One region of the Bradyrhizobium sp. T-1 genome, then DNA from elsewhere that is predicted to be linked to it. Evidence: predicted binding sites of a transcription regulator. Region 1 holds the regulator's gene; each other region holds the start of a gene.
The links. The regulator HrcA, encoded in region 1, represses chaperone genes, less so after heat shock. The targets are predictions, from matches to a motif close to GTTAGCACTCNCNNNNNGNGAGTGCTAAC.
Positions count from the first base shown of each region.

Region 1 (11,670 bases):
CGCCGCCGCGATCGCCTTGATCGCGGCATTGCTGCGGAAATCGTTGCCGGTCTCGTCCGGCTCGCCCAAGCCGAGCTCACCGGCCGACACCACCTCGATGCCGTGAGGCGCGAGCAGCTCCTTCATCTCGGCGAGCTTGCCGGGATTGTGGGTGGCGATGACGAGCTTTCCGGTGATTCGGCGGTGCATGGGCCTATTGACTACGCGACAGCCAGTTTCTGCAAGTCCACGAGCCGCGCGATGCCTTTCTGCGCCAGTGCCATCAGCGCCAGGAACTCGTCCTGTGTGAACGGCTCGCGCTCCGCGGTGCCCTGCACCTCGACGATGCGACCGTCGCCGGTCATGACGAAATTGGCGTCGGTCTCGGCTTCCGAATCCTCGGCATAGTCGAGATCCAGCACCGGCTTGCCCTGATAGATGCCGCAGGAGATCGCGGCGACGTTGTCGCGCATCACGTTGGCCTTGATCATGTTGCGCGCCTTCATCCAGGCGATGCAATCGGCGAGCGCGACCCAGGCGCCGGTGATCGAGGCGGTGCGGGTGCCGCCGTCGGCCTGGAGGACGTCGCAATCGACCGTGATCTGACGCTCACCGAGCGCTTCGAGATCGACGATGGTGCGAAGTGAGCGGCCGATCAGGCGCTGGATTTCGACGGTGCGGCCGCTTTGCTTGCCGGCCGCAGCTTCGCGGCGGGTGCGTTCCGAGGTCGCACGCGGCAGCATGCCGTATTCGGCAGTGACCCAGCCGCGGCCCTGGCCCTTGAGCCAGGGCGGCAGGCGTTCTTCCAGCGTGGCGGTGACCAGCACATGGGTGTCGCCGAATTTCACGAGGCAGGAGCCTTCCGCATATTTGACCACGCCACGCTCAAGCGTCACGGGGCGCAATTCGTCGGGCGCACGGCGGCTTGGCCGCATGGGAATCCTCCAAAACTCACGGAAAAGGGCTGTTCGCGGTGCTTGTAGGTGGGGTGAGGGTGAGCGGCAAGGGGGAACATCAAGGCCGCTTTCAGCCCCGGTTTTCCACCCCGCAAACGCCACGCTTGTCAGAACCGTCCCGGATGGACAAATTATGAGCATCTGAGAGGAGTTACCGTCTGTGGCCCATCACGATCCGATCCATCTGATCGCGCCGCGCGCAGGCCTCGCCCAGCTCAACGAGCGTTCCCGCGACATCTTTCGTCAAATTGTCGAAAGCTATCTGGCGACCGGCGAGCCGGTCGGCTCGCGCAACATCTCGCGCCTGATCGCGATGCCGCTGTCCCCGGCTTCGGTCCGCAATGTCATGGCCGATCTGGAACAGCTCGGCCTGATCTATGCCCCCCATACCTCAGCCGGCCGGCTTCCGACGGAACTTGGCCTGCGTTTCTTCGTCGACGCCCTGATGCAGGTCGGCGACCTCAACGAGGCCGAGCGGCAGTCGATCCAGAGCCAGCTCGCCACCGTCGGCCATGCGCAATCGGTCGAGGCGGCGCTGGACCAGGCGCTGACGCGGCTGTCGGGCCTGACCCGCGCCGCCGCCGTGGTGCTGACGCCAAAGTCCAATGCGCGGCTGAAGCACATCGAATTCGTCCGGTTGGAACCCGAGAAGGCGCTGGTCATCCTGGTCGGCGAGGATGGCCAGGTCGAAAACCGCGTGCTGACGCTGCCGCCGGGAGTTCCCTCGTCCGCCATTACGGAAGCCGGCAATTTCCTCAATGCGCGGATTCGCGGCCGGACGCTCGCCGAGGCGCGGCTCGAGCTGGAAACCGCGCTCGGCGAGGCCCGCGCCGAGCTCGACCAACTGGCGCAAAAGGTCATCTCGGCCGGGATTGCGAGCTGGTCCGGCGGCGAGAACGAGGACCGTCAGCTCATCGTTCGCGGCCACGCCAATCTGCTGGAAGATCTGCACGCGCTGGAGGATTTGGAGCGCGTTCGCCTGCTGTTCGACGATCTCGAGACGAAACGTGGCGTGATCGACCTGCTGGGGCGCGCCGAAACTGCCGAAGGCGTGCGGATCTTCATCGGCAGCGAGAACAAGCTGTTTTCGCTGTCGGGCTCCTCCACCATCATCTCGCCCTATCGGGATGCCGCCGGCCGTATCGTCGGCGTCTTGGGTGTAATCGGGCCGACACGGCTGAATTATGCCCGTGTGATCCCGACCGTGGACTACGCCGCCCGCATCGTCAGCCGCCTGTTGGGGGGCTGACCGGCATTTGAGCCGATCACGGGCGCTTGATTTTCAGCGCCCGAAGCACGATATCCGGGCCAGAAAACCTCCCCTTGAGACGAGTTTGAGAAGCAGCCGATGACCGATCCAACCCGGCAACCCGAAGACACGGCCGCGCCGACCGGCGAGCCCGTGGTGTCGAAACCCTACATCATGCCCGACGATCCCGAGCCCGGCTCGGTCGAGCTGCTGCAGAAGGAAGCCGCCGAAGCGCGCGACCGCATGCTGCGGACGCTGGCCGAGATGGAGAACTTGCGCAAGCGCACCGCGAAGGAAGTCGCTGACTCCAAGCTCTACGGCGTCACCGGCTTTGCCCGCGACGTGCTCGACATCGCCGACAATCTTCAGCGCGCGCTCGATGCCGTTCCGGCCGACGCTCGTGCCGCCGCCGATCCCGGCCTGACTGCTCTGATCGAGGGCGTCGAGCTCACCGAGCGCTCGCTGCTCAACGCGCTGGAAAAGCACGGCGTGAAGAAGTTCGATCCGCAGGGCCAGAAGTTCGACCCGAACTTCCAGCAGGCGATGTACGAAGTGCCCGATGCGTCGGTGCCTGCAGGCACCGTCGTGCAGGTCATGCAGGCCGGCTACACCATCGGCGAGCGCGTGCTGCGCCCGGCGCTGGTCGGTGTCGCCAAGGGCGGTGCAAAGCCCGCGCCCGCGGCCAACAACAACGAAGCGAACTGAGCTTTGGCGTCATTCCGGGTTCGGCTCTGCGAGCCGCCCCGGAATGACTGCGCAAGAGTCTTACGCGCTGACCGCGATATCCGCAGACTGAATCCGCTTCACGCCGGCCTTGGCCATGTCGGCCCAGGCCTTTGCGAGCGAGCCCTGATTGTCGATGCCGCGGCAGGCGTCTTCCACGACATAGACCTCAAAGCCCGCCTTGCGGGCATCGAGCGCGGTCCAGGCGACGCAGAAGTCGGTGGCGAGACCCGCAACGAAGACGCGCTTGATCTTGCGTCCTTTGAGATAGCCGGCAAGTCCCGTCGACGTCTTGCCGTCGGCTTCGAGAAACGCCGAATAGCTGTCGACGTCCTTGTGAAAACCCTTGCGGATGATGAGCTCGGCCTGCGGGATCGAAAGGTCCTTCGAGAGCGAGGCGCCGTCGGTGCCCTGCACGCAATGGTCGGGCCACAGCACCTGCTTGCCGTAAGGCAGGTCGATCGTTTCAAACGGCTTCTTGCCTGAGTGCACTGACGCGAACGAGACGTGGCCGGGCGTGTGCCAGTCCTGCGTCATCACCACGTTCGAGAACGCCTTCGCCATCTTGTTGATCACGGGCACGACCTGCTCGCCTTCCTTCACCGCGAGGCTGCCGCCCGGCAGAAAGCAGTTCTGCACGTCGATCACGAGCAATGCGGATGTGTCGTCCGGTTTGATCGAAGCCGCTGCGAAAAGCGCCGATGGAGCGAAGCTCGCGAGCGCCGTGGTCCCCAGGGCCGCCAAGATTTGTCGTCGATCGAGCATTGTCCGCCTCCCTCCAGGATAGTCTCAAGTTGATCCAATGGAGGGAAGCCTAGTTCCGTTCGTGTACGAACGAAAGCCTGAAAATGCAGCCGGGTTTGGTGAGAGGTTGGGCTGCCAATTTCTCGTCGTCCGGCGAAGGCCGGGACCCATACGCCGCAGCAATGGTTTTGCGAGGCTTCGGAGTTACCAGTTCGTCCTGCAACCACTCCCTGTGATTATGGGTCCCGGCCTTCGCCGGGACAACACCGAGTTTGCTGGACGAGCGCGCCTTAGCCCTTCGGCTGGATGCCGTCGCGCACGGCGCGGAAACGGGTGAAGGCGTCCGACCATTGGTCGCGTGGCGCGCTGGCGATGATGCGCAGCGAGGTGCCGCCGCCGAAGCGGATCCACTGCACCACCGTCACCGCGGTCTTGTCCTTGCCGCTGATGCCGTCGATCCGGGTCTCAAAGCCCGGCTGGCCGTTGATACGGATCGGCTCGGACATGGTGACGCGGGACTCGCGCACGCCGGGGATTTGCATCGCAGCTTCCTGGGCGAAGCGGGCGCGGTCGTCGGTCTGCTGCGGGGTCGCGCCGATCAGGCCGAGGATCATGAACGGCTTCGATTCGTAGCCCGAGCTCTCGTTGCCGTCGGCCAGGATGATGCTCGCGCCCGGCACCAGCGTACGGACGTCCTTGAAGCCAGCCAGATCGGTGATCTTGAACGGCAACAGCCCGATCTGCTCGTCCGCCGACACCTCCTTGCGGATGGTGGCGGTCGCAAACATCTGCCGCACCGCCTCGTCGGTGTAGATCTTCGAGGCGTTCTCGGGGACCTGCACCGCGACATAGCCGGAGAAGCCGGTGCCCGGCACGATCATCGAATAGCGCTTCACCGGCGCGTCGCCGGCTTTGCCGCTTTCGGTGGTAAAATAGGCAAGGCCCGCGGGTGTCTCGATCTTGTCCGGCTTGATGCCGTTGGCGCCGGCTGGATTGGTGTTGAAGGCACTGACGACCTCGTTATAGGCCGCCGGCGGCAGCTCGGTGATCAGCACCTTGACGCTGCCGTCCTCGTTCTCGAAGCCCGGGAAGGTCTTGGCCTTGCTGAGGCCGACCAGCGGCACCATGCCGAGGCGCAGGCCGGGCGGGTAGACGGCGTCGGCCGCAAGCGCCGGAAAGGCGGAGACAACGAGAAGAGCGAGCGCGGCGAGGGGGCGGGTCAGCTTCATGGGCACTCTGTTTGGTTCACATTGAGGCCGTTCGATGGTCGTCCACCGGGCCGCTTTGTCGCGCGAAGCAGCCCCTTGACGAGGCTGTCCGGCCGGTCAGCCTTTTAACGGGTTTGCCGCGCCGGCAACAGGGTGGGCCGGATCACGTTGGTCGGACGGGCAGATAGCCGAACCTGTTAATAAATCCTCACCCGCAAGTACGGTGAAGCCCGGATAGGATCTTCCAAAACCCAATGTTTTCACGGCCGAAACTTGCGTTCGGTCCTTGCGGCCCCCTCCCCCCCTCCTATATGAGCCTCAATCATCGCAATATCGCGGATGTTTGATCTTAGGGGGTTTCGGTTCGGGTGCCTTCTGGGCCCAGCCAACCTGCCGCAAAAAGAAGGATATCAGGACCATGGGAAAGGTCATTGGGATCGACCTCGGCACCACGAATTCGTGCGTCGCCGTGATGGATGGCAAGAACGCCAAAGTTATCGAGAATTCCGAAGGCATGCGCACGACGCCTTCGATCGTCGCCGTGACGGACGACGGTGAGCGCCTCGTCGGCCAGCCCGCCAAGCGCCAGGCCGTGACCAATCCAGAGCGTACGTTCTTCGCAGTGAAGCGCCTCATCGGCCGCCGCTACGACGACCCGATGGTCGAGAAGGACAAGAAGCTCGTTCCGTACAAGATCGTGAAGGCTTCCAACGGCGACGCCTGGGTCGAGGCCGACGGCCAGACCTATTCGCCCTCGCAGGTCTCCGCTTTCATCCTGCAGAAGATGAAGGAGACCGCGGAAGCCCATCTCGGCCAGAAGGTCGACCAGGCGGTCATCACCGTTCCCGCCTACTTCAACGACGCCCAGCGCCAGGCCACCAAGGACGCCGGCAAGATCGCGGGCCTCGAAGTGCTGCGCATCATCAACGAGCCGACTGCGGCGGCGCTCGCCTATGGTCTGGACAAGACCAAGACCGGCACGATCGCCGTGTACGATCTCGGCGGCGGCACGTTCGATATTTCCATTCTCGAAATCGGCGACGGCGTGTTCGAGGTGAAGTCGACCAACGGCGACACCTTCCTCGGCGGCGAAGATTTCGACATGCGCCTCGTCGGCTATCTCGCCGATGAATTCCAGAAGGAGCAGGGCATCAACCTGCGCAACGACAAGCTCGCGTTGCAGCGCCTGAAGGAAGCCGCTGAAAAGGCCAAGATCGAGCTGTCGTCGACGACGCAGACCGAGATCAACCTGCCCTTCATCACCGCGGACCAGACCGGCCCGAAGCATCTGACGATGAAGCTCACCCGCGCCAAGTTCGAGGCGCTGGTCGACGACCTCGTGCAGAAAACGGTCGAGCCCTGCCGCAAGGCGCTGAAGGATGCCGGCGTCACCGCCGGTGAGATCGGTGAAGTCGTTCTGGTCGGCGGCATGTCGCGCATGCCGAAGGTCCAGGAAGTCGTGAAGCAGCTGTTCGGCAAGGAGCCGCACAAGGGCGTCAATCCGGACGAAGTCGTGGCGATCGGTGCCGCGATCCAGGCCGGCGTGCTCCAGGGCGACGTCAAGGACGTGCTGCTGCTCGACGTGACCCCGCTGTCGCTGGGCATCGAGACGCTGGGCGGCGTGTTCACCCGCATCATCGACCGCAACACCACGATCCCGACCAAGAAGAGCCAGGTGTTCTCGACCGCCGAGGACAATCAGAACGCGGTCACCATCCGCGTCTTCCAGGGCGAGCGTGAAATGGCGGCCGACAACAAGATGCTCGGCCAGTTCGACCTGATGGGCATTCCGCCGGCTCCGCGCGGCATGCCGCAGATCGAGGTGACCTTCGACATCGACGCCAACGGCATCGTCAACGTCTCGGCCAAGGACAAGGCGACTGCGAAGGAGCAGCAGATCCGAATCCAGGCCTCCGGCGGTCTGTCGGAAGCCGACATCGACAAGATGGTCAAGGACGCCGAGGCCAATGCCGCGGCCGACAAGCAGCGCCGCGAGGCGGTCGATGCCAAGAACCATGCCGACGCGCTGGTGCACTCCACCGAGAAGGCGCTGGCCGAGCACGGTTCGAAGGTCGCCGAGACCGAGCGCCGCGCCATCGAGGACGCCGTCAGCGACCTCAAGGAAGCGCTGAAGGGCACCGATGCCGAGGCGATCAAGGCCAAGACCAACACGCTGGCCCAGGCCTCGATGAAGCTCGGCGAAGCCATGTACAAGCAGCAGGCCGAGGCCGATGCGGCCAAGGACGCTGCGAAGGACGACGTCGTCGATGCGGAATTCACCGAAGTCGACGACGACAAGAACAACAAGAAGTCCGCATAAGCCCCAAGAGGGTCATGATGCGGACGGCTTGGACCCCACACGCTTCTACAGCCTCCCCCTTCCGGGGGGAGGCTTTCGTGTCGGGCTCGATGGGCGGCGCGCCCGTTACGATCAATCAATTCCCAGCCGTTATGCTCAACGCTGCCATGCAGCCCTCTGCCGTGACGCGGAAGGCTGCCTATATCGTCGCGTGGCGACGTTGTTTCGCTCCGACTTGAATCGCGATCGGATAGACCGAGTCAGACATGTCCACGTCCACCAAGCGCTGCTACTACGAAACCCTCGAAGTCGAACGCACGGCCGACGAGGGCAAGCTGAAATCGTCGTTCCGCAAGCTGGCGATGAAATTCCATCCTGACCGCAATCCCGGGGACGACAGCAGCGAGGTCAAGTTCAAGGAAATCAACGAGGCCTACGAGGTCCTGAAAGACAAGGACAAACGCGCGGCCTATGACCGCTTCGGCCATGCCGCCTTCGAGCAGGGCGGTCCCGGCGGCGGCGCCGGTTTCGGCGCGGGCTTCGCCTCTTCCTTCTCCGACATTTTCGAGGACCTGTTCGGCATGGCCGGGCAGCGCGGCCGCGGCGGCCGCGAGCGTGGCGCCGACCTGCGCTACAACATGGAAATCACCCTCGAGGAGGCCTTTGGCGGCAAGACCGCGCAGATCGAGATTCCCGTCTCGGTCACCTGCGAGGCCTGCTCGGGCATCGGCGCGAAGGCCGGCACCAAGCCGAAGACCTGCTCCCACTGCGGCGGCGCCGGCCGCGTGCGACAGTCGCAGGGCTTCTTCACCCTCGAGCGCACCTGTCCCGGTTGCCAGGGCCGCGGCCAGATGATCGAGGACGCCTGCCCGTCCTGCTCGGGCCAGGGCCGCGTCACGCGAGAGCGCACGTTGTCGGTCAATATTCCGCAAGGCGTCGAGGACGGCACCCGGATCCGGCTTGCCGGCGAAGGCGAGGCCGGGGTGCGCGGCGGCCCGCCCGGCGACCTCTACATCTTCCTGTCGCTGGCCCAGCACCAGTTCTTCCAGCGCGACGGTGCCGACCTGCATTGCCGCGTGCCGATCTCGATGGTGACCGCGGCGCTCGGCGGCGAGTTCGAAGTGCCGACCATCGACAAGGGCAAGGCCAAGGTGAAGGTCCCCGCCGGAACCCAGTCCGCCCGCCGGTTCCGCATTGCATCAAAGGGTATGCCGGTGCTGCGCTCGCGCCAGATGGGCGACATGTATGTCCAGGTCGTGGTCGAGACTCCGCAGAACCTCACCAAGAAGCAGCAGGAGTTGCTGGCCGAGTTCGAAAAACTCTCCTCCGGCAACACCCAGCCGGAATCCGAGGGTTTCTTCGCCAAGGTCAAGGATTTCTTCGGTAATCGGGCGAGCTGACCCGGCTTGACCGTATCGCCTTCGGCCTATACGTCTTTATGACCATTTTCTGACACGCCGCGGTCACGCGGTCCCGTCCCGTCCGGTCCAGACATGCCATTGCCGTCGTCCGCGCGTGCGTTGAAGAAGCCCCGTCTTGATGACGAGGTGCGTTTTCTCAGATCGTGGATCGAAAAGCCCCTCCACATGGGCGCGGTGATGCCGTCGGGCAAGCTGCTGGCCCGGACCATGGCCCACTACGTCGAGATCGATTCGGACGCTCCGGTTGTCGAGCTCGGGCCCGGCACGGGGGCCATCACCTCGGCGCTGGTCGAGCGCGGCGTCGACCAGAAGCGCCTCGTCCTCGTCGAATACAATCCAGGCTTCTGCGCGCTTTTGCGCGACCGCTATCCGCAGGCCAAGGTTGTGCAGGGCGATGCCTATCGCCTCCGCGACACGCTCTGGAATGTCCTGAGCGCTCCGGCTGCTGCCGTCGTCTCCGGCCTGCCGCTCGTGACAAAACCGATGCTGACGCGGCTGCGGCTGATCCGCGATGCCTTCACGGCGCTCGCGCCCGGCGCGCCCTTCGTCCAGTTCACCTATGCGGTGGTGCCGCCGATCCCGAAATCGCTGCCCGGCGTGTCCACAGAAGCCTCGGAACGGATCTGGATGAACCTTCCGCCGGCCCGCGTCTGGGTGTATCGCAAGGACTAATTCCGCCGGCTTCCTTCTATGCGCGGCGGGATCGTTTCGCCGAACGTATGGAAGAGGATGTCAGCCCCGAAGATCCTGGTCATTCCCGGCTCGCTGCGCACCGGCTCGCACAATGTGAAGCTGGCGGCGGTCGCCAGCTATGAATTCGCCCAGGCCGGCGTTGACGTCACCCGCATCTCGCTCGCCGATTTCCCGCTGCCGATCTACGACGGCGATCTCCAGGCCAAGTCCGGCGTCCCGAAGCACGCCATCAATCTCAAGCGCATGATCGGTGCGCATCATGGCGTGCTGATCGTCTCGCCCGAATACAACGCCTCGGTGCCGCCGCTGCTGAAGAACGCGATCGACTGGGTCAGCCGCGTGCAGGATCCGCACGAGACACGCGGCGACGTGTTCCGCAACCGCGCCTTTGCGCTCGCCGGTGCTTCGCAGAGCCGGCTCGGCGCGGCGCGCGCGCTCCAGGCGTTGCGGCTGATCCTGACGTCGTGCCACGCCAACGTGATCGCCAGCCAGTTCACGCTCGCCTTTGCCGACCAGGCCTATGACGATATGGACAGGCTCAAGACCCAGGCCGACAGCGACGGGCTGAAGGAGATGGTGCGCCAATTGATCGACATTTCTCAACGCATGATGTGAGGTGACATGACGCCAGCCAAAATCGCCCCGAAGGACCGCCTGATCGTAGCGCTCGATTTACCCAGCGTCGATGCCGCGGAGGCGATGATCGCAAGGCTTGGCGACAGCGTCACCTTCTACAAGATCGGCTATCGGCTCGCTTACGCCGGCGGATTGCCTCTCGTCACCAAGCTTGCCGACAGCGGCAAGAAGGTCTTTCTCGATCTCAAGCTGCACGACATCGGCAACACGGTGGCGCAGGGCGTCGAAAGCATCACCAGGCTGGGCGCGACGTTCCTCACCGTGCACGCGTATCCGCAGACCATGAAGGGCGCCGTCGAAGGTCGCGGCAGCTCGAAACTGAAGCTCCTCGCCGTCACGGTGCTGACCTCGTACAACGAGGACGATCTGCATGCGGCAGGCTACCGGCTCGGCGTCTCCGAACTCGTCGAAGCGCGCGCGCAGCAGGCGCAGGTGCTCGGGATCGACGGGCTGGTGTCCTCGCCCGAGGAAGCGGCAAGCCTGCGCAAGATCGTCGGCCACCAGATGCACCTCGTCACGCCCGGCATTCGCCCGGCGGGTGCGGCAACCGGCGACCAGAAGCGCATCATGACGCCAGGTCGCGCAATTGCCGCAGGCGCGGACTATCTCGTCGTCGGTCGGCCGGTGGTGGAAGCCACCGACCCCAAGGCAACGGCAGACGCAATCCAGGCCGAGATCGCGCAGGCGCTCGGCTAACGAACAAACAAGGAGAAGAACAATGGCAAAGGGCTACTGGATCGGGCGCGTCGACGTGAGCAGTGACGAGGGCTACAAGCCCTATGCCGTCGCCAACGGTCCGATCTTCAAGAAATGGGGTGGCCGCTTCGTGGTCCGCGCCGGCAAGTTCACCACGGTCGAGGGCGCCAGCCGCACCCGCAACGTCGTGATCGAATTCCCAGACTACCAGACCGCGATCGCCTGCTACAACTCGCCGGAATACCAGGCCAACATCAAGGTGCGCCAGCCGCACTCGATCGCCGACCTCATCATCATCGAGGGCTATGACGGCCCGCAGCCGTCGGACGGCTGAGGCTCAATGTCATTCCGGGATGGTCCGAAGGACCAGACCCGGAATCTCGAGATTCTCAGGTGCGCAACTGCGCACCATAGTTCGATGCTGCGCATCGCCCCGGAATGACGGAGGTGTCCCCTCTCGGTTGCCGGAACTGCATCCCGCCGCTACAACGGCCGTGAGAGGATCATACCATGTCCGATATGCGCTTGATTGTAGCCGGAGCCGGCGGCCGGATGGGCCGCGCGCTGGTGCGGGCGATTGCCGAGAGCAAAGGCGCGGTGCTGGCGGGCGCCCTGGAGGCGCCCGGCTCGGAGCTGCTCGGCAAGGACGCCGGCGTGCTCGCCGGCCTGCCGGCCAACGGGATCAAGGTGTCCGCCGATCTCTGGGCGATGTCGAAGGACGCCGACGGCATCCTCGATTTCACGGTGCCGGCGGCGACCATCGCCAATGTCGCGATCGCGGCCGAGCGCGGCCTCGTCCATGTCATCGGCACCACCGGGCTTTCGGCCTCGGACAACGCCGTCATCAAGAGCGTCACCAACCGTGCCGTCGTCGTGCAATCCGGCAATATGAGCCTGGGCGTCAATCTGCTCGCCGCGGTGGTCAAGCGCGTCGCCAAGGCGCTCGACGAGAGCTTTGACATCGAGATCGTCGAATCCCATCACCGCATGAAGGTCGACGCGCCCTCCGGCACCGCGCTGATGCTGGGCCAGGCGGCAGCTGCTGGTCGCGGCATCCCGCTGGACG
Region 1 covers NZ_CM132115.1:172,184-183,853, reverse strand. The annotation lists gene rdgB (RdgB/HAM1 family non-canonical purine NTP pyrophosphatase) at 1-189, opposite strand, end outside; gene rph (ribonuclease PH) at 201-914, opposite strand; gene hrcA (heat-inducible transcriptional repressor HrcA) at 1,096-2,184, shown strand; gene grpE (nucleotide exchange factor GrpE) at 2,284-2,889, shown strand; gene pncA (bifunctional nicotinamidase/pyrazinamidase) at 2,950-3,672, opposite strand; gene ACWAT4_RS00835 (hypothetical protein) at 3,942-4,880, opposite strand; gene dnaK (molecular chaperone DnaK) at 5,278-7,179, shown strand; gene dnaJ (molecular chaperone DnaJ) at 7,425-8,558, shown strand; gene ACWAT4_RS00820 (class I SAM-dependent methyltransferase) at 8,652-9,251, shown strand; gene ACWAT4_RS00815 (NADPH-dependent FMN reductase) at 9,309-9,887, shown strand; gene pyrF (orotidine-5'-phosphate decarboxylase) at 9,894-10,604, shown strand; gene ACWAT4_RS00805 (DUF1330 domain-containing protein) at 10,627-10,938, shown strand; gene dapB (4-hydroxy-tetrahydrodipicolinate reductase) at 11,115-11,670, shown strand, end outside.

Region 2 (7,094 bases), on a different replicon from region 1:
CGCACTATCGAGATTGAAGACCGCGTTGAGCGGGGCGACTAACGGCGAAAATCGAAGCATTGTTGCTGATGGATGTTAGGCTCCGAACCACATCTTTCGTCTTGTCTGCAATGTTCTTTGTCCGTCACTTGCGCTCGCTGTCGTGACAATCGGCATTTCTTCTCTCCGCACAGCCGGGACACCCGAGGACCCAACAGCATACAACCTATCGCCACGGCCGATTCAACCCTCATGCGAGCCATCCTGGTGTGAGATAGTTGCAGTAGCTACGCTATCGCCTTGTTTGCTACCTTCAAACTCGCGTCACCAATCCTCTCAAGGTGATGCGGGGGCGGACTCGGCGTATCCCCCGATCCAGTCGTGTGCCGCCCCCACTCTTCGCGAGCGGTCTGAAGAAGATGCGGTGAAACCGGGGGCGTTGCATCTCGTTGCCTCCCCGGAAGCCCATCTCGTCGCAATATAAGACGCGAGAAGCATGCGTATACGATCATCAGCATCACCGCGGAAGAAGGGCGGACGAAGCGCGATTGAACTTTGCGTGAGCGCTGATCTCGTCTTGATTCAGTTCTCCCGCGCGGGCGTTTCGTTCAGCTCCTTGAAGAGGTCGCCGCCGGCCCCTGGCCGCTTTCATCCAGCTCCGGTCAACTGCCAAGGTTAGCGATGGAGCGAGATGAAAAAAGGCGCTATTTTTCAAGATCGGCTTGCCTAGAACGAGACGGCATCCCGAACCTGTTCACACTCCTTGGCTGTTGCGGATGTCGCGGCTAACTCGATGAGAATTCCGTCCACTGAAGCAAGCCCGGCGAACTCCTGTTACGTCGCGCGTTCATCAGCGCTAGGGTTCGTTTCGGCCGGAGCCGTATCCGAGCAGTCAATGAGACCAAGAATGGCTTTAGCAACTACTAAGACTCTCGAGCGCACCAATGTCTGAGCGTTCTTCCAGGCCAAGAGCATCCGCCGCGAAATCGTGCAGACCTCGGCCGAGCAGGGCAACCTCACACTGCGCTAATAGCGGCCGGGCCAGTTAGCTACGATAAATGATTCTGGCAGAGACGACTTCTGAGTGTGATTTTTTGCTGGAAGCTCTTGCTCCTGTAGAAGCCCCGTCCTATTTCAGCTGCGTCTGCGCTAGCACTCGTAGGCATCGATTGCTCACAAGGTTGAAGTCTCAACTCGTGCAAATATTAGGAGGACTGCATGAAATTCCGTCCGCTTCACGACCGCGTCGTGGTCAAGCGCATCGACGCAGAAGAGAAGACCGCTGGCGGCATCATCATTCCCGACACTGCCAAGGAAAAGCCCTCCCAGGGCGAAGTCGTCGCCGTCGGCCCCGGTGGCCGCGACGAAGCTGGCAAGCTGATCCCGATCGACCTGAAGGTCGGCGACCGCGTGCTGTTCGGCAAGTGGTCCGGCACCGAGGTCAAGATCGACGGCCAGGACCTGCTGATCATGAAGGAGAGCGACGTGATGGGCGTTCTCGAGGTCGCCGAGTCCAAGAAGAAGGCGGCTTAAGAGCCTCCCTCCTCCCTCCAGTCAAACACCTTAAGGAAAATTCCAGATGGCAGCCAAAGAAGTCAAATTCTCGGTTGAAGCGCGCGACAAGATGCTGCGCGGCGTCGACGTCCTCGCCAACGCGGTGAAGGTCACGCTCGGTCCGAAGGGCCGCAACGTCGTGCTCGACAAGTCGTTCGGCGCTCCCCGCATCACCAAGGACGGCGTCACCGTCGCCAAGGAGATCGAGCTCGACGACAAGTTCGAGAACATGGGCGCCCAGATGGTGCGCGAAGTCGCCTCGAAGTCCGCTGACGCGGCCGGCGACGGCACCACCACCGCCACCGTGCTGGCCCAGGCGATCGTGAAGGAAGGCGCCAAGTCGGTCGCCGCCGGCATGAACCCGATGGACCTCAAGCGCGGTATCGACCTCGCGGTCGAGGCTGTGGTTGCAGACCTCCAGAAGAACTCCAAGAAGGTCACCTCGAACGACGAGATCGCCCAGGTCGGCACCATCTCGGCCAACGGCGACCAGGAGATCGGCAAGTTCCTCTCCGACGCCATGAAGAAGGTCGGCAACGAGGGTGTCATCACCGTCGAGGAAGCCAAGTCGCTCGAGACCGAGCTCGACGTCGTCGAGGGCATGCAGTTCGACCGCGGCTACATCTCGCCCTACTTCGTCACCAACGCCGACAAGATGCGCGTTGAGATGGACGACGCCTACATCCTCATCAACGAGAAGAAGCTCTCCTCGCTGAACGAGCTGCTGCCGCTGCTCGAGGCCGTGGTGCAGACCGGCAAGCCGCTGGTCATCGTCGCCGAGGACGTCGAAGGCGAGGCCTTGGCCACGCTTGTTGTGAACCGTCTGCGCGGCGGCCTGAAGGTCGCGGCCGTCAAGGCTCCGGGCTTCGGCGATCGCCGCAAGGCCATGCTGCAGGACATCGCGATCCTGATCGGCGGCCAGGCGATCTCGGAAGATCTCGGCATCAAGCTCGAGAACGTCACGCTCAACATGCTCGGTCGCGCCAAGAAGGTGATGATCGACAAGGAGAACACCACGATCGTCAATGGCGCCGGCAAGAAGGCCGACATCGAGGCGCGCGTGGCCCAGATCAAGGCGCAGATCGAGGAGACCACCTCGGACTACGACCGTGAGAAGCTCCAGGAGCGTCTTGCCAAGCTCGCAGGCGGCGTCGCGGTGATCCGCGTCGGCGGCGCGACCGAGGTCGAGGTGAAGGAGCGCAAGGATCGCGTTGATGACGCGATGCATGCGACCCGCGCGGCTGTCGAGGAAGGCATCGTCCCGGGCGGCGGCGTCGCCCTGCTCCGTGCCTCCGAGCAGCTCAAGGGCCTGCGCACCAAGAACGACGACCAGAAGACCGGCGTCGAGATCGTGCGCAAGGCGCTGTCGGCTCCCGCTCGCCAGATCGCGATCAACGCCGGTGAAGACGGCTCGGTGATCATCGGCAAGATCCTGGAGAAGGACCAGTACGCCTACGGCTTCGACAGCCAGACCGGCGAATACGGCAACCTGGTCTCCAAAGGCATCATCGACCCGACCAAGGTGGTCCGCACCGCGATCCAGAACGCAGCCTCCGTTGCAGCGCTCCTGATCACCACCGAAGCCATGGTCGCCGAGCTGCCGAAGAAGGCCGCTGCCGGCCCCGCGATGCCCCCCGCCGGCGGCATGGGCGGCATGGACTTCTAACGACGAGTCGTCCCGGACGCGGTGCAGCGCGCAAGCGGTGTACCGCCGATCCGGGATCTCGCTGAGCAAAATCCAACAGCACAAACCCTGGCAGCAATGCCGGGGTTACCCTTTTTTAGGCGTGGACCGTCTAAACGGCCGGCACGATTGGTTCCGTTGCGCATTGCCTTCGTGCCTTGGCTGATCGTCAGATCAGGTTTTTGTTTACCCACACGGCAGGTCGCAGATGAGAAACGTTAGCCTTATAATTCTCGGACCTGAGCATTTCGTTTAGACTCGCGGACGCATGGTCGCGCGGCTTATAGAGCTATGCTCGAGCGCGGCGCAGCATTATCGAGGCATATCACTCGGCCAAAACTCGTGGGCGCTGGCGGCGACGAGATGCCCGACGACACGGGCTGATACCGCAACAGGTGTTTACCTGGCGCCGGCAACAAAAGCGGACGTTCCGCAGTTCGTACCGGCGGTGGTCGACGCCATGGCGCCAGCCGTGGCTGCGCGCCATGACGTAAAGACAGCGATGCAAGGCCAAGACAGATTCGAAGGGCTTAATTGGCGGCGGATAATTGCTGCGCTGCGGCGAACGAATCAGGCGCCTTGAGGTCGTTGCAAAACGACGGCGCATACGATCTAATCTGTGGGTGTCACCGCTCATTAGCCCGTACGCAATGTTGGCCTGACGTTTCTTGAGGTGCTGTCGCCTTCGCGCCCAGTCCGTTAGCCAAGACCTCTTCAAATTGAACCTCAACATCAAACCTGCGACGGCCCGAGCCGCTGGGCCCAAGAGACACTTACCTAGACTAGCCGTTAGGCCCTTCGTTTTTCGTGCAGTCGTGAGTTGATCTGCGCCATTAGGATTGGCCCGAGCGAGAATTCGCCGGCCTCGGCTTTTCGCGTCAGCCCCCGCAGATATCCGCCGGCTGAACGGATGACCTCCCCTCGCTGCAGGATGCAGCCGACCACAATTGCAGCCTGAGTCTCCCCCATGACGCTCTGCGCCTCCTCCCACGCGCTGGGACTGATGCCAAGCATGGATCGAACGACCGCCGCAGTCGCAATGAAATCGCGCCAGTTTGAAATCCCTCCCTTGGCGTAGTCGACGATGTCTGGACATGCGCTCAAGACCATACCCAAAGGATAGGAGCCTTCCGCAAATCGCGCCGGTTGTGGTTGCGGCTCGGTACTCGCCGCCCTGCCTTCTTGGAGGCTAGGTTCAAGTTCAGTAAGAGTGTTTGGGTTTGAATTCTGTAAGTGACGCTCAGTATGGGACTCATTGGCGCTCATATTTGCTGCTTGGACGTGAGTTTCCAGCAGATTGAGGACGTCGTCGGCAAGCTGCGATAGTTCGTCGGCGATCGCCTCAAGTTCTTGGCAGGTCGCCCGGCGTGGAATCGTCTCGACGATCGAACGGAATGCCCGATGCACCTCGTCCCAATCAGCCGGCCCCTTCCATTCCCTGTGGGTCGGCACGTTTTCCTCGATGCCCGTTGCAATCATCTTGGCGATGTCACGACGGCAGAGTGTGATGCGCTCGCGCGCATGTTTGATAGCACGAGCCTCCGCTTTGATTTCCTCAGCCAGCCTCTCGAACTCTTCGGCGCGAACGACGAGTGGCGACAAGTCAAAGCCAAAGGCGCGCTCGATGTCACCGCCGCTGCCTTTGCGAGCGTAGCGCTTGCCGTTCGGACTATCCCTGCGAACGATGAGCCCGGCGTCGACAAGCACAGCGAGATGACGCCGCAACGTGGACACCGGCATGCCGTGAGCTCGCAGCGTCAGCTGATTGTTTGACGGAAACACGATGAGGTCACCCTCACCCGTGAGCGTAGTCTCGGGATGAAAGCTGAGCAGAGCATCCAGCACCGTCAGCGCACGCTCAGAGATACCGAGGCGCGGCCTTGCGATGCAGATGGCCTGAAAGATCTTCCATTTATGGACGATCTTTTCCGATGGCCTGGTCGATACTGCGACTTGTGTTGCCACATGGGCAAGCTTCAACGAGCGCCGCCCAAAGGGCGTCGTTGGGGCACGTGATTGCATGTCTTTGCCTTATGCGGGCAAAGAAAATCTGCTCGCCGAAACGGCGCCGTCTCTCACAAGACTCTTGACTATGGTGCGCGGAAGTGATTCTCTTTAGTCGCCAAACTACGAAGAGAGGCTTCCGGGACGGTGACGTTGCGGGGGCCTTTTTTCTTTTGCCGTGCTGCTCCTGGTTCGCGGTTGTTCATGAGGCGGCTAAGCCCCGGTGGTCTCCTCGGATCTGTCCGATTTGCAAAACGTCTCGAACAGGTTCGGAAGCTGGGTGATAAGAAAGTCCGCGAACAACGCCGGGACCTTCTTGTCGATGGTCAACTTGAGTTCTCGATCGCCCTGACGGACCTGAGCGATGCGCTGTCCATCTGAGGCGAGCACAGCAGACGATCGCGCGAATTGGCGAGTTGCAGCAGGTTTATTCGCGGCCGAGAACACCGTCAGAAATCTGTCGTCTGACTCACGGCCGGCGAACTTGTCGTCCCCGATCGCCGCCCTTACGCGGTCGATCACCGACGCATCCGCCAAGAGATCAGCAAAGCTCTGCCATCGCCCGCGGCCAACCTTTGGGGCCTTGCCAATAGCATCGATAATGTCGGGCGGAATGGATCTCGCAACCGCAATCAGTTTTGACGCTTCGGCCCTATCGACTGCGAGCGCGTCTTGAACGACTGCGCGCTTGTGCCCGGCATCTTCGATGCGCATTGCGAACATCGCGCGCTCGATGAAGCTCAAATCCTCCCGCGGCGCGTTCTCAAGGCCTTGTGCCACGACGAGGGCTTCGTCGGAGAGCGGTTTTAGGATCGCTTTGACGGCAATACCCAGCTCGCGCGCGGCACGCACCCGGCGATGACCATAAGCGCTCTGATATCGTCCCGGCATTGTCGGATGCTTGCGGACGAGGACAGGAACCTCCTGGCCGATCTGCGAAATCGATTGCTTGAGAAGTTCGTAAGAAGCCGTGTCGTCGTCGCGAAAACGATCAGACACGGGCGAGGGATCTATCAGACCGGGATCGATCTCTACGATCGTCGCGCCAGATGTGAGCTTGTCCCGAAGCTCCTGATTCTCCTTCTCAACTTCTGAGAAAGATTCCTTCAGCGAGCGCACAGCACCTGACGACACCCGCGCCAGCGGCGCTGGTGCTGTGTTGTCAGCTGACAACGGACTCGTCTGAGGTGCGGCAGTAAAAAGCCCCCTGATAGCATCCGTGCGCTTGCTCATCGTCCCCACACCTTCTTCAGCAGCTGCACGATCTCCGCATTGATAGCATCGACAGATTCAACCGCCCTGTCATAGGCGCCGCGTCCGACGGATCCGCGGTCAAGCTCATAGAGCGATTGTTTTGTCAGGCCAGCATTGGAGATCGCAGTGGATTTCCAGGCTGTCGCTTGCAGCACGTTTTCGCGGAACAGATTGCGCAGCAGCGCAACGATCTGAGCCTCAGGCACGTCATTCGGATCATGGCGCGTGATCACATAGCGGATGAAATCGTGATCGAGGCGGCCGCCCGCCTCCTCGATGACGGACATCAAATCCGACGTCATCAGAAGGAATTGGCTCATCGATGCGACATCGACCATCTGCGGGTGGATTGTCACCAGCATCGCCGTCGCCGCATTCAAAGCGCCCATCGTCAGGTAGCCGAGCTGAGGTGGGCAGTCGATCACCACGACATCATAGTCGTCGCTTACCTGATCGATTGCGCTCGCTAGGCGGCGAAAAAAAAGATCATGTCCACGTTCGCGGCGCTCGACCATGGCGCGCGGCGTGTGATGCTCAAACTCCATGAGTTCGAGATTGCCAGGCACTAGGCCTATACCCTCGAAATAGGTCGGCCGCACAACTTCACGCATGGGGCGGC
Region 2 covers NZ_JBSGOX010000002.1:569-7,662, reverse strand. The annotation lists gene ACWAT4_RS39325 (co-chaperone GroES) at 1,198-1,512, shown strand; gene groL (chaperonin GroEL) at 1,559-3,199, shown strand; gene repC (plasmid replication protein RepC) at 4,007-5,239, opposite strand; gene repB (plasmid partitioning protein RepB) at 5,435-6,454, opposite strand; gene repA (plasmid partitioning protein RepA) at 6,451-7,094, opposite strand, start outside.
Region 2: the regulator HrcA is predicted to act here: its motif matches at 1,128-1,156, upstream of ACWAT4_RS39325 (co-chaperone GroES).

Region 3 (11,670 bases), 1.0 Mb from region 1:
GGATTCCCGCGTCCTCGACGTGGTCAATAAAGAGCAAACTCCGTTTCGTTTGGTAAACGGATCGGGCGTTTCGATTCACCACGTCGCGAGCAGCGGGCCAATTCGGCGATCAGCGTTTATTTTCGGTGAAGGCGCGAGCCTCATGGTTAATCGCCCGTTTGCATGCCGTCGCGCGCGGCCGTTTCTCAGTTCCGGCTGTGAACCTCGTGTTAAATTGCTTCTGCCTACAAAGACGCGTGAATGAGGTGGGGGGAGTATCCTGATGGCTGTTCACCGCAAACGTTTTCGTGTCGAGGATATCGCCGGCGGCGAGATGCCAATTCTTGACGTAACTGAAGAGGCAGGCCCGATGCACAGCGAGATCATGGCAGAGCTGCGTGCGATCCGCGCGCAGATGGCGAAAGGCAGCGTGCCCTTGTCCGGTAGCGCAGCCATGGCCGCGATCGACGCCTCCACAGCCCACGAGCTTTCCGAAGCGCGCACGATGCTCGATACCTATCGGGCCCAGATCGAGCAGTGCGAGAAGCTGAAGGTCGAGCTCGACCTCATCCACGATGCCATCGACCGCACCAAGCGCGAGATCGCGACCCTGCACGGCAAGAGCTTCGACGGCGGCGAGATGGCCAAGGTCAATGGCGAGCTCGGCGCGGTGGTCGGCGGCACCGAGCAGGCGACCCAGCAAATTCTCGAAGCGGCCGAATCGATCGACCAGGCGGCCAGCGCGATGTCCAAGGTGCAATCGGCAGACCAGCAGAAGCGGCTCGCCGACGACATCCAGGAACGCGTCATCTCGATCTTCGAAGCCTGCAACTTCCAGGACCTGACCGGCCAGCGCATCAGCAAGGTCATGACCACGATGAAGTTCATCGAGCAGCACATCAATTCGATGATGGAGATTTGGGGCGGCGTCGACGCGATCAAGTCCCACGCACCGGCGCAGGTCGACACCCGCAGCGAGGACGACAAGCTTTTAAACGGACCGAAGCTCGCCGGCGACGTCGGCCATGCCTCGCAGGACGACATCGACGCGCTGTTCGACTGAGCGGACGCGGCAGAGAGACAAGCAAAACGCCGGCGCAAGCCGGCGTTTTTCGTTTTTTTGCGCCTATTCGTCATTCCGGGGCGGTCCGCAGGACCGAACCCGGAATCTCGAGATTCCGGGGTCCGATGCTTCGCATCGCCCCGGAATGACGGGAGTGAGAAATCACGCCCTCGGTGCGCAGCGGACGTAGACCATGTTGCCGTAGCGGGTGGCGGCGTCCTTGTCGACGAAGCGGGTGATCATGACGCGGCCGTCGAAGGAGACGATCTCGCGGTCCTGCTCACCCGGCGTCGGGCCGGAGGGACCGATATAGTTCTTGCCGCCTGGCGAGCCCTTCAGCCGCAGTTCCTGCGGCGTGGCCTGGTCGGCGAGATGCATGATCACACCGCCGGAGGAACCGGCGCCGATCACGTAGGGGTTCTTGCACTGGGCTCGTGCAGCCGCTTCGGTGCGGGCGCGGTCGGCCGGGTTCTGGAACGAGGCGAGGCCCCAGCGGCCGACGATCTCGTCGGCGCGGATCGAGGCCGGCATTTCCGGCGCGACGCCGGGCTCGGCCTCGGGCGCCGGCTGGGACGAGGAGAAGGACGGCAGGCTCATGCCGCCGCCGCAAGCGCCGAGCAGCAGCGCAAGGCAAGAGGCCGCCGCCAGATTGGCAAGCGTGCGTGCGTGAGCTGAACTGATCATGGCATTCCCCCGAACAAGACCATGGCCGCATCCCTCCCGCAGCCAAGCGCAAAACCGCAGCCAGAGCAATGACGTCTTGATATACGCCTTCGCCCCGAACGAGTTTCCAGTGCCACCATCCTATATCCGCCTCACCAATCGCTTAACCACCTTTGCTTGACAGGATCGCAGCCAAGCCATATCCCCTGCGCACTATTAGCACTCGGAAAGACCGATTGCTAAGTGCGCCGTTCGATCCTCGGAAAGAGGGTGGACGGCAGCGCTGCCCTCACCCACTTCCGCTGCTTTCGGAAAAGCGAGCTTCCAAAGGGAAACGTCATGGCTAAGTCCAAATTTCGTCCGCTGCATGACCGTGTCGTGGTCAAACGTATCGACGCCGAGGAAAAGACCAAGGGCGGCATCATCATCCCCGACACCGCCAAGGAAAAGCCGTCCCAGGGCGAAGTCGTCGCCGTCGGCCCGGGCGGCCGCGACGAGGCTGGCAAGCTGATCCCGATCGACCTCAAGGTCGGCGACCGCGTGCTGTTCGGCAAGTGGTCGGGCACCGAGGTCAAGATCGACAACGAAGAGCTCCTGATCATGAAGGAGTCGGACATCATGGGCGTGATGGCCTAAGGCCGGACGCCTGAACGGCCGCTGAATGCCATGCCCGGATCATGAGGTCCGGGCATCCATCATTCCGCCGCACAGCACAAGACACGACACATCACGAAACACGAGGGATTGCAGACCATGGCTGCCAAGGACGTCAAGTTTTCCGGAGACGCGCGCGATCGCATGCTGCGCGGCGTCGACATTCTCGCCAACGCCGTCAAGGTGACGCTCGGTCCGAAGGGCCGTAACGTCGTCATCGAGAAGTCGTTCGGCGCGCCCCGCATCACCAAGGACGGCGTCACCGTCGCCAAGGAGATCGAGCTCGAGGACAAGTTCGAGAACATGGGCGCCCAGATGGTGCGTGAGGTCGCCTCCAAGACCAACGACCTCGCCGGCGACGGCACCACCACCGCGACCGTGCTGGCCCAGGCCATCGTGCGCGAAGGCGCCAAGGCGGTTGCCGCCGGCATGAACCCGATGGACCTCAAGCGCGGCATCGACACCGCGGTTATCGCCGTCGTCAAGGACATCGAGAAGCGCGCCAAGCCGGTCGCCGCCTCCTCCGAGGTCGCCCAGGTCGGCACCATCTCGGCCAACGGCGACGCCGCCATCGGCAAGATGATCGCCCAGGCGATGCAGAAGGTCGGCAACGAGGGCGTCATCACCGTCGAGGAGAACAAGTCGCTCGACACCGAGGTGGACATCGTCGAGGGCATGAAGTTCGACCGCGGCTATCTCAGCCCCTACTTCGTCACCAACCCGGAGAAGATGACCGCCGAGCTCGAGGATGCCTACATCCTCCTGCACGAGAAGAAGCTGTCCGGCCTGCAGGCCATGCTGCCGGTGCTCGAAGCCGTGGTGCAGTCGGGCAAGCCGCTTGTCATCATCGCCGAGGACGTCGAGGGCGAGGCGCTGGCGACCCTGGTCGTCAACCGCCTGCGTGGCGGCCTCAAGGTTGCCGCCGTCAAGGCGCCGGGCTTCGGTGATCGCCGCAAGGCGATGCTGGAAGACCTCGCGATCCTCACCGGAGGCCAGCTGATCTCCGAAGACCTCGGCATGAAGCTCGAGAACGTCACGGTGAAGATGCTGGGACGCGCCGGCAAAGTGGTGATCGACAAGGAGAACACCACGATCGTCAAGGGCGCCGGCAAGAAGCCCGAGATCGAGGCCCGCGTCGGCCAGATCAAGGCCCAGATCGAGGAGACCACCTCGGACTACGACCGTGAGAAGCTCCAGGAGCGTCTGGCCAAGCTCGCCGGCGGCGTCGCGGTGATCCGCGTCGGCGGCGCGACCGAGATCGAGGTCAAGGAGAAGAAGGACCGCGTCGAGGACGCGCTCAACGCCACCCGCGCCGCGGTGCAGGAAGGCATCGTCCCCGGCGGCGGCGTCACGCTGCTGCGTGCCAAGAAGGCAGTCGGCCGTCTCACCAACGCCAATGCCGACGTCCAGGCTGGCATCAACATTGTGCTGAAGGCGCTGGAAGCTCCGATCCGCCAGATTTCGGAGAATGCCGGCGTCGAGGGCTCGATCGTGGTCGGCAAGATCCTCGAGAACAAGTCCGAGACCTTCGGCTTCGACGCCCAGACCGAGGACTATGTCGACATGATCGAGAAGGGCATCATCGACCCCGCCAAGGTGGTGCGCACCGCGCTGCAGGACGCTTCCTCCGTGGCCGGCCTGCTGGTGACCACCGAGGCGATGGTCGCCGAGATGCCGAAGAAGGAAGCTTCGCCTGCCATGCCGGCCGGCGGCGGCATGGGCGGCTTCTAAGCCCGTCCTCACCTGACAGTGTTGCGAAGGCCGCCTCCGGGCGGCCTTCTTTTTTGCCGATCATGGCTGGCGCTTTCCGATTCAACCGGCGGCCAAAACCCACTACGGTGGCGCCCGATTCCATTCGTTCGAGGATTTCGTCAATGCGCCCGCTTCTGGTTTGCTCGACAGCTCTTTTGGCCGCTCTGCTTGCAGCTTCGCCCGAGGTCGCCTCAGCCCAAATGAAGCTGTCGCCGAAGGCCACGGCGCCCGGCGGCACCGAGACGCGCTATTTCACCTCGATCGACGGGCTGATGGACGGCAATGCCGACGTGATTCTCAAGGAGACGCGGCAGGGCAAGACGGTCACCACGGCCGTGCTCGACGTCTGCTACCCCGTCGCCAAGAACTCCGACCGCAAGGACCGCTTCGTGGTCAATCTCCAGGTCTCCGGTCAGACGCTGACCGGCACGACCTCGAGCCTCGGCGCGAAGGCGCCTGTCACCGTCAAGCTCACGCGCAAGCCCACCGGCGACACCTTCGAGTTCCGCGGCCAGATCGGCATCGGCCAGGCCGTGACCGAAGTGACCTCGCCTGACAATGCCGATCTCAGCGAGAAGGAATTCCTGGACAACCAGACCACCGACGACGGCATCACGCCGCAACCGAAGGATTTCACCGAAGTCTCGCCGGAGGCAATCGCGGTCAAGGTCAAGCTCGATGCCGCGACCGACTTCCTGAAGAGCCTCAAGGGCCAGGATGTCGAGGTGACGCTGGCAAGTCTCTCCGTGGGCTGCGATGCGCTGCGCGCCGGCGAGCAGACCATCAACATGTCGGTCGATCCGGAGCGCGCGGCCGCGTTGCTGGCGAAATTCAAGGCGATGCCGGGCGTCACGGCCGCAGGCTGGACCGCGGGGCTCGCCGAGATGGACCGCACCATCCGCCTCCCCGCCGCCGATTGGCGCGACGGCGACAAGATCAACCGCGACAAGCTCGCCAGCGCAATCGCCGGCGTGCTGAGCAAGACGCTTGCGGCGAAGCCGGTCTCGCAGAGCTTCAACCCCGCCACCGGCAAGCTCAAGCTCGTGTTCAAGCGGCCGAACCAGGATTTCCCGGCGCTCGAGCTCACCGATACGATCGAGGTTTCGGGCCTCGTCTCCGCCGACAAGCCGGGGACATCAGACAAATTGATGGTCTGGATCGGCAGCCCCTCGACCTCAACGGCCGACGAGAGCAGCGGTGCAAAGCTCAACGTGTCGGATGAGGCGACTGCCGACGAGGAAGGCGACCAGCCCGACGACAATGGCTCGATCGAGGCGCTCGCCAAGGAGCTGAAGGGCCAGCGCTGGGACGCCGACAAGTCGATTTGGAAGTGACGAGGTCATTCCGGGACGACGCGCCAGCGTCGAACTCTGGTGCGCAATCGCGCACCAGAGAATTTCGCGCAGCAATCCCCAAATTCCGGGTTCGCGCTTCGCGCGCCCCGGAATGACGCTGACGCGTCAATTCCCATTCTCGCGGAAGCGCAGCGTCTTCGGGCCGACCAGCGTGAGCACATCGCCCTGCCGCTTCCAGGTCTCGACGGCGGCAAGCGCTGCGACGAGATCATCATCAGCCTGGGCCTTTGCCGGCGGACAGGAACGATCCTGAATCTGGCCCGGGACGAAGATCACGGTGTTGCCGGCGACCGAGAACTGGCCCTTGCCGCCCTTGCACCAGAGCTCGAGCACGACCTCGCCATTGCCACCGATCTCGAGGTTCGGGATGCGCTTCGAGCCCGGCTGCGGCACTGCCTCCAGCGTCATCTCGGTGCCGAAGGGAAAGCCCTCTTCCGCACGCGCGACGGCGGACATCACAAGCAACGCGGCCGCGGCACACACCATCTGCTTCAACGACACCATGAGACCTCTCGACCGACCCGATTTGCCGGGTCTTCTATAAGACGACGAGGCCTTTGAGAAGGTTCGTCGGTTCAAGACACAAAAATCCCCGCGGGACGATCCCGCGGGGATTTGCGTCGAGGCCGGGCGGCGCCTGCTACTTCAGCACGAGGGCCGTGAACGGATAGACATAGGCTTGCAACGTCACTAGCACACCGACGAGGCAGGCCAGCACGATCGAATGCCAGAACACGAAGCGCAGGATCGTGCCTTCGTGGCCGTACCAATTGGTGGCCGTGGAGGCGACCACGATCGATTGCGCATCGATCATCTTGCCCATCACGCCGCCCGAGGAGTTCGCCGCCGCCATCAGGACCGGCGACAGGCCGATCTGCTCGGAGGTGATCTTCTGGAGATTGCCGAACAGAATGTTCGAGGCGGTATCCGACCCCGTCAACGCCACCCCCAACCAGCCGAGCAACGTGCCGAAGAAGGGATAGAGCACGCCGGTTGCAGCGAACGCGAGACCGAGCGTCGCGTCGACGCCGGAGAGCCGCGTCAACGTGCCGATTGCGAGCATCGCCGAGATCGTGATCAGCGAGATCGCGCACAGCCGGATGGTGCGGCCATATTCCACAAGCATCCTCGCCGGCGAAAAACCGGCCAAAGCCGCGGAAATGATTGCCGCGATCAGCATGCCCGTGCCGGTGAACGACAGATAGGTGAATGCGAACACGGCGCCCTCGGGCGTCGGCTTCGCCGCCACCGGCGGGACCTTGTTGATCATGTTGTGCAGCTCCGGAACCGGATAGTTCACGGTGAAGATCGAGTTCGCCCAGGTCTTGAACGCACCGTTGCCCCAGATCAACATGACGACGCAGACGATGATCCACGGCAGCAAGGCGGTCCAGAGCTCGCGTTGCGTGAGCGGGGTTCTGTCCATCGACGCCGGCTTGGCCATGGTCGCGGCCGATTCGTCCCTGCCTCGCAGCGCCGGCGACAGCCAGAGCTGCTTCGGTTGCCAGACCTTCAGGAACAAGATCAGCGCCCCCATCGAGATCAGCGATGCGCCGATATCGACGATCCAGGGGTTGATGTGGTTCGAGATCACGTATTGCGGGACCGCGAACGACACGCCGGTGACGAGGATCGCCGGCCAGACGTCCTTCATGCCCTTCCAGCCCGCGAATGCCCACACAACCCAGAACGGCACAATCAGCGAGAAGAACGGCAATTGCCGTCCGACCATCGCGCCGAGGATGTAGGGATCGAGCCCGGTGACGGAAGCAAGGCCCTGGATTGGCGTGCCGAGCGCACCATAAGCAACCGGCGCCGTGTTGGCGATCAGCGACAGACCGGAAGCCGCGAGCGGCGAGAAGCCAAGCCCGATCAGGACGGAGCCCGTGATGGCAACCGGCGTGCCGAAGCCGGAGGCGCCTTCAAAGAACGCACCAAAGGAGAACGCAATCAGCAACAGCTGCAGGCGCCGATCCTCCGTCACGCCGCCGACCGCACGCTTCAATAACTCGAATTGACCGGTTGCGACCGTGATCTGATAAAGGAAGATAACGTTCAACACGATCCAGCCGATCGGGAAGAAGCCGGCGACGACGCCGAGCGCAGAGGCGCGAATCGACATGTTTGCCGGCATGGTGAAGATGAAGATCGCGATCAGGTTGGTCAGGATCACCGCGATGATCGCCGCGATGTGCGCCTTCACGCGGCCGCTCGCGATCAGCACGAGCAGCGTGACGACGGGTACCGCCGCCGCAATCGTCGACAGCACAGGGCTGTGCAGCGGATCGTAGATTTGATTCCACATGGTCTTCCTCCCCCACGCATGTGTGTGGCAGGCGGCCCGCGTGGACAGCCGATCCTGCTTGACGCTGAAGCATAACCCCCGAGCTGGACGCGAATTCCTCGCGAATGCAGCGGTTCCCGTCCGCTCACAAGCTCGCGAAATCCCGAGGGCCCCCACCCCGCGCCGCTGAGGCCATGCTAGGGTTGCAAGCTGCGACAAGCCAACGCAAATTGCACCCCTTGCGACTTTAGTCTAAGCGCGCTCATTTCCGTCCTTGCCTCAACGGTTTGGCTCGAGGCATTTGCGCACAGCCCCTGCAGGAGATCCCGCTCTGTGAAGAACATCCGCGCCACGCTCGCGACCGTCTGGCGAATCGCCGCCCCCTATTTCCGATCGGAGGACAAATGGGCCGGCCGCGGCCTGCTCGGCATCGTCGTTGCACTGGAGCTGGCGCTCGTCGCAATCAATGTGCTGCTCAATCAGTGGCAGAACCGGTTCTACAGTGCGCTCCAGGCCTACGATCTGAATGAGTTCGTCATGCAGGTCTGGATCTTCCTCGGCCTTGCTTTCACCTACGTGGCGGTGGCCGTCTACAAGCTTTACCTGAACCAATGGCTGCAGATCCGCTGGCGGCGATGGTTGACGCAACACTATCTCGGCGAATGGCTCGACGGCGCCACGCATTACCGCATGCAGTTGAAGGGCGACGCCGCCGATAACCCGGACCAGCGTCTGACCGAGGACGTCACGAATTTCGTCGAGCAGACCCTTGTGCTCGGCCTCGGTCTGCTGTCGTCGATCGTGACGCTGGCGTCGTTCATCGTCATCCTCTGGGGTCTATCGAACAAGGCGCCCCTGCACATTTACGGCACTGACATCGTCGTTCCCGGTTTTCTGGTCTGGTGTGCGCTGGCCTACGCGCTGCTGGGCACAGCCCTGACGCACTGGATCGGCGCGCCGCTCATCAATCTCTATTTCGAGAAGCAGCGCTACGAGGCCGACTTCCGCTTCAACCTGATCCGAGTCCGCGAAAATTCCGAGCAAATTGCTCTGTTGAGAGGGGAGAGCGCGGAGCGAGGTCATCTCCTGCAGCGCTTCGGCTTCGTCATCGGCAACTGGTATGCGATCATGAGCCGGACCAAGCGGCTCACCGCCTTCACCGCGAGTTACGGTCAGGCTGCAACGATCTTTCCCTATGTCGTGGTCGCGCCCGCCTATTTTGCCAAAAGCATCCAGCTCGGCGACATGATGCAGACCGGCTCGGCCTTTGGCCAGGTGCAGGATGCGCTGTCCTTCTTCGTCACGGCCTATCGATCGATCGCGGAATGGCGTGCCATCGTCGCCCGTCTCGACGGCTTCGAGATGTCGGTCGCGACGGCGGCAAACCTGTCGGCGCATGAGGCGACGATCGAGCTCAAGGCGTCGGGCGGTAGCCGCAATATCGGCCTCGAGAAGCTCTGCGTGTATCTCCCCAACGGCACGCCGCTGGTCGCAGCCGACGGCTTCGCCATCCAGGCGCCGGAACGCGTGCTCGTGACCGGTCCGTCCGGCTCCGGCAAGTCGACACTGTTTCGCGCCATCGCCGGCATCTGGCCGTTCGGCACCGGCACCATCGTCGTCCCCGCGCAGGCGAAGCTGATGATGCTGCCCCAGCGCCCCTATTTCCCGGTCGGTGCGCTGGGTGACGCCGTGATTTATCCCGCAGCCCCCGGCGCATTCCAGCGAACCCAAATCCGCGACGCGGTGATCGCCGTCGGCCTGCCTGACCTCGCCGAACGCCTCGGCGAGGACGGCCATTGGAACCGGATGCTGTCGCTTGGCGAGCAGCAGCGGCTGGGACTCGCGCGCGCGCTGCTGCATGCGCCGGACTATCTGTTTCTCGACGAGGCCACCGCATCGCTCGACGAACCGTCCGAGGCCAGGCTCTACCGGCTGCTGACGGACAAGCTGCCGCAGGCCACCATCGTCTCGATCGGCCACCGCTCGACGCTCGATGCCTTCCACACGAGGAAGGTGGCGATGATGGAGAGCGGCAGGATCCACGTGCTGGGCGGTGACGACGCACCGGCCGAGCCGAAGCCGAGCGCGGCCCGCTGAGGCACGATCGGGGCCCCAATTCGGGCCTCGTCATAGCGAGGAGCTCTTGCGACGAAGCGATCCAGACTGCTCCGGCGGAAAGATTCTGGATTGCTTCGCGGAGCCTGTCATCGCGCCGCGCGTCGCGCGGCCCCGGTGACTCGCAGTGACGGAGTGTGAGGCACCGACGCTCTCGCTCCACGCCCCGCAGGGGAGGCCACGCGGCACCTCACCAAAACAAAAGGGCGGCAGATTGCTCTGCCGCCCTTGTTAGTCGTCTCGGGACAAAACTTACTTCAGATTGGTCATCGCCGTCAGGTCGAAGGACAGCTTGGCGATACCGGCCGCGCCGCACCAGTTGGATCCGGCGCCGCCCGGGTTGATCGCGGTCACGCTGGTGGTGCCGGTGGCGTTGAAGGCGCTGGTGAAGGCGTTGCAATCACCCTTGTTCAGGTTGGTGTCGGAGTAACGCAGATCCAGCGTGAACACCTTGTAGGTGAAGCCGACGCCGACGTTCCAGGTGTTGTAGCTCTTGTAGGGAATGCCGTTGGCATAGATCGTTCCGGGGATGCCGTAGAAGGCATCGGAAGTGCCGAGCCACTGGCGGCCGAACTCACCCGACACGTACATGCCGAGGCCCGAAGCGCCGAAGGTCGTGCTCGGCGCGATCCACTTCGCGGTCACCGACGCGTAGTCACCCCAGGCACCCGAGTTCAGGAAGTTCGGCGAGTAGTACTCGTTCACGCCGACCGACCAGTTGTCGTTGATGGTGTAGTTCACCTTGCCGTAGACTTCGAAGAAGCTGACGTCCTTCTTCATGACGTTGCCGTCGGCAAGGAAGATGGTCGTGGTGCTGACCGGGCAGACACCGCCGCCGGGAACGCCGCCGGTGAGCACGTTGTCGGCGCAGCTTCCGCCCGGATACAGGTAGCCCCAGACGCCGATATCGAAAGCGAAGGCTCCGAAGGTCGGGCGGATACCGCCGTAGACGTCGACTTCGGCCGCAGCGCGGTTGGCGAAGGAGATGCTCTCAGCGGACACGCCGGCGTACAGCTGGAGGTCCTTGGTGACGTTGTAGCGCGGCTCGAAATAGGCCGCGACCGACGGCTTGTGGTTCGACTGGGTCACGCCGCGGAAGATGTAGTCGTTCATGACCGCACCGCCGAAGGCGATATCCCAGGGGTCGAACGCGGGCGCCGGAGGAGCCTTCATAGCCTTCAAGGGCATGTCCGCCGCGAAAGCCGAACCCGTCACCATTGCCAGCGCCGTTGCCAACAAAGTCACTTTTTTCATTTCGATCCCCATCACCAGTTCTGGACCCCGGTCGAGCTCCGGAAGCCCCCCGGGACACCCGACCTGATTGCAAATTTCGTAACTGCGGCAATCTGGATGGAGGGAGGCAAAGCGAGAAGCAAAAAACACGAGCATCTGCCGACTTTTTGGGCGTTCTGACAATTCCACGAAAGGTTGTCGGCCAGTGTTGCTTCTCGATCACATAATTTTCACGCCAAAGTGCACAGAGGGATCCGGGATACTACGTGGACCCGCGGCGCCGTGGCGCGCGCGCCACGAATCAGCTGACTCAAAAACGGGCAACCCCCCGGCCATCGTGGCGCCGATGCAAAAAGGCCGCAGCATCACGCCGCGGCCTTCCTGTAGTCGATCGTGATCGGCGGATAGATCCGGCCCCTGGCCCAAGCGTGAGCCTATCCTTGTCGGCCTATCCTTGCCCTTCGGCCGGCGTCGGTTCCGCAGAAGACGAAGGCATCGCCCAGCTCGTCTCAGCGGCCGGCTCGGGTGCCGGCGCCGCCGCAGGAGCTGCCGGCTTCGGCGCGGGAGCTGCC
Region 3 covers NZ_CM132115.1:7,388,728-7,400,397, forward strand. The annotation lists gene ACWAT4_RS35355 (protein phosphatase CheZ) at 263-1,042, shown strand; gene ACWAT4_RS35360 (hypothetical protein) at 1,205-1,726, opposite strand; gene ACWAT4_RS35365 (co-chaperone GroES) at 2,045-2,341, shown strand; gene groL (chaperonin GroEL) at 2,459-4,090, shown strand; gene ACWAT4_RS35375 (hypothetical protein) at 4,234-5,445, shown strand; gene ACWAT4_RS35380 (META domain-containing protein) at 5,572-5,970, opposite strand; gene ACWAT4_RS35385 (L-lactate permease) at 6,107-7,771, opposite strand; gene ACWAT4_RS35390 (ABC transporter ATP-binding protein/permease) at 8,084-9,847, shown strand; gene ACWAT4_RS35395 (TorF family putative porin) at 10,118-11,119, opposite strand; gene ACWAT4_RS35400 (histone) at 11,547-11,670, opposite strand, start outside.
Region 3: the regulator HrcA is predicted to act here: its motif matches at 1,921-1,949, upstream of ACWAT4_RS35365 (co-chaperone GroES).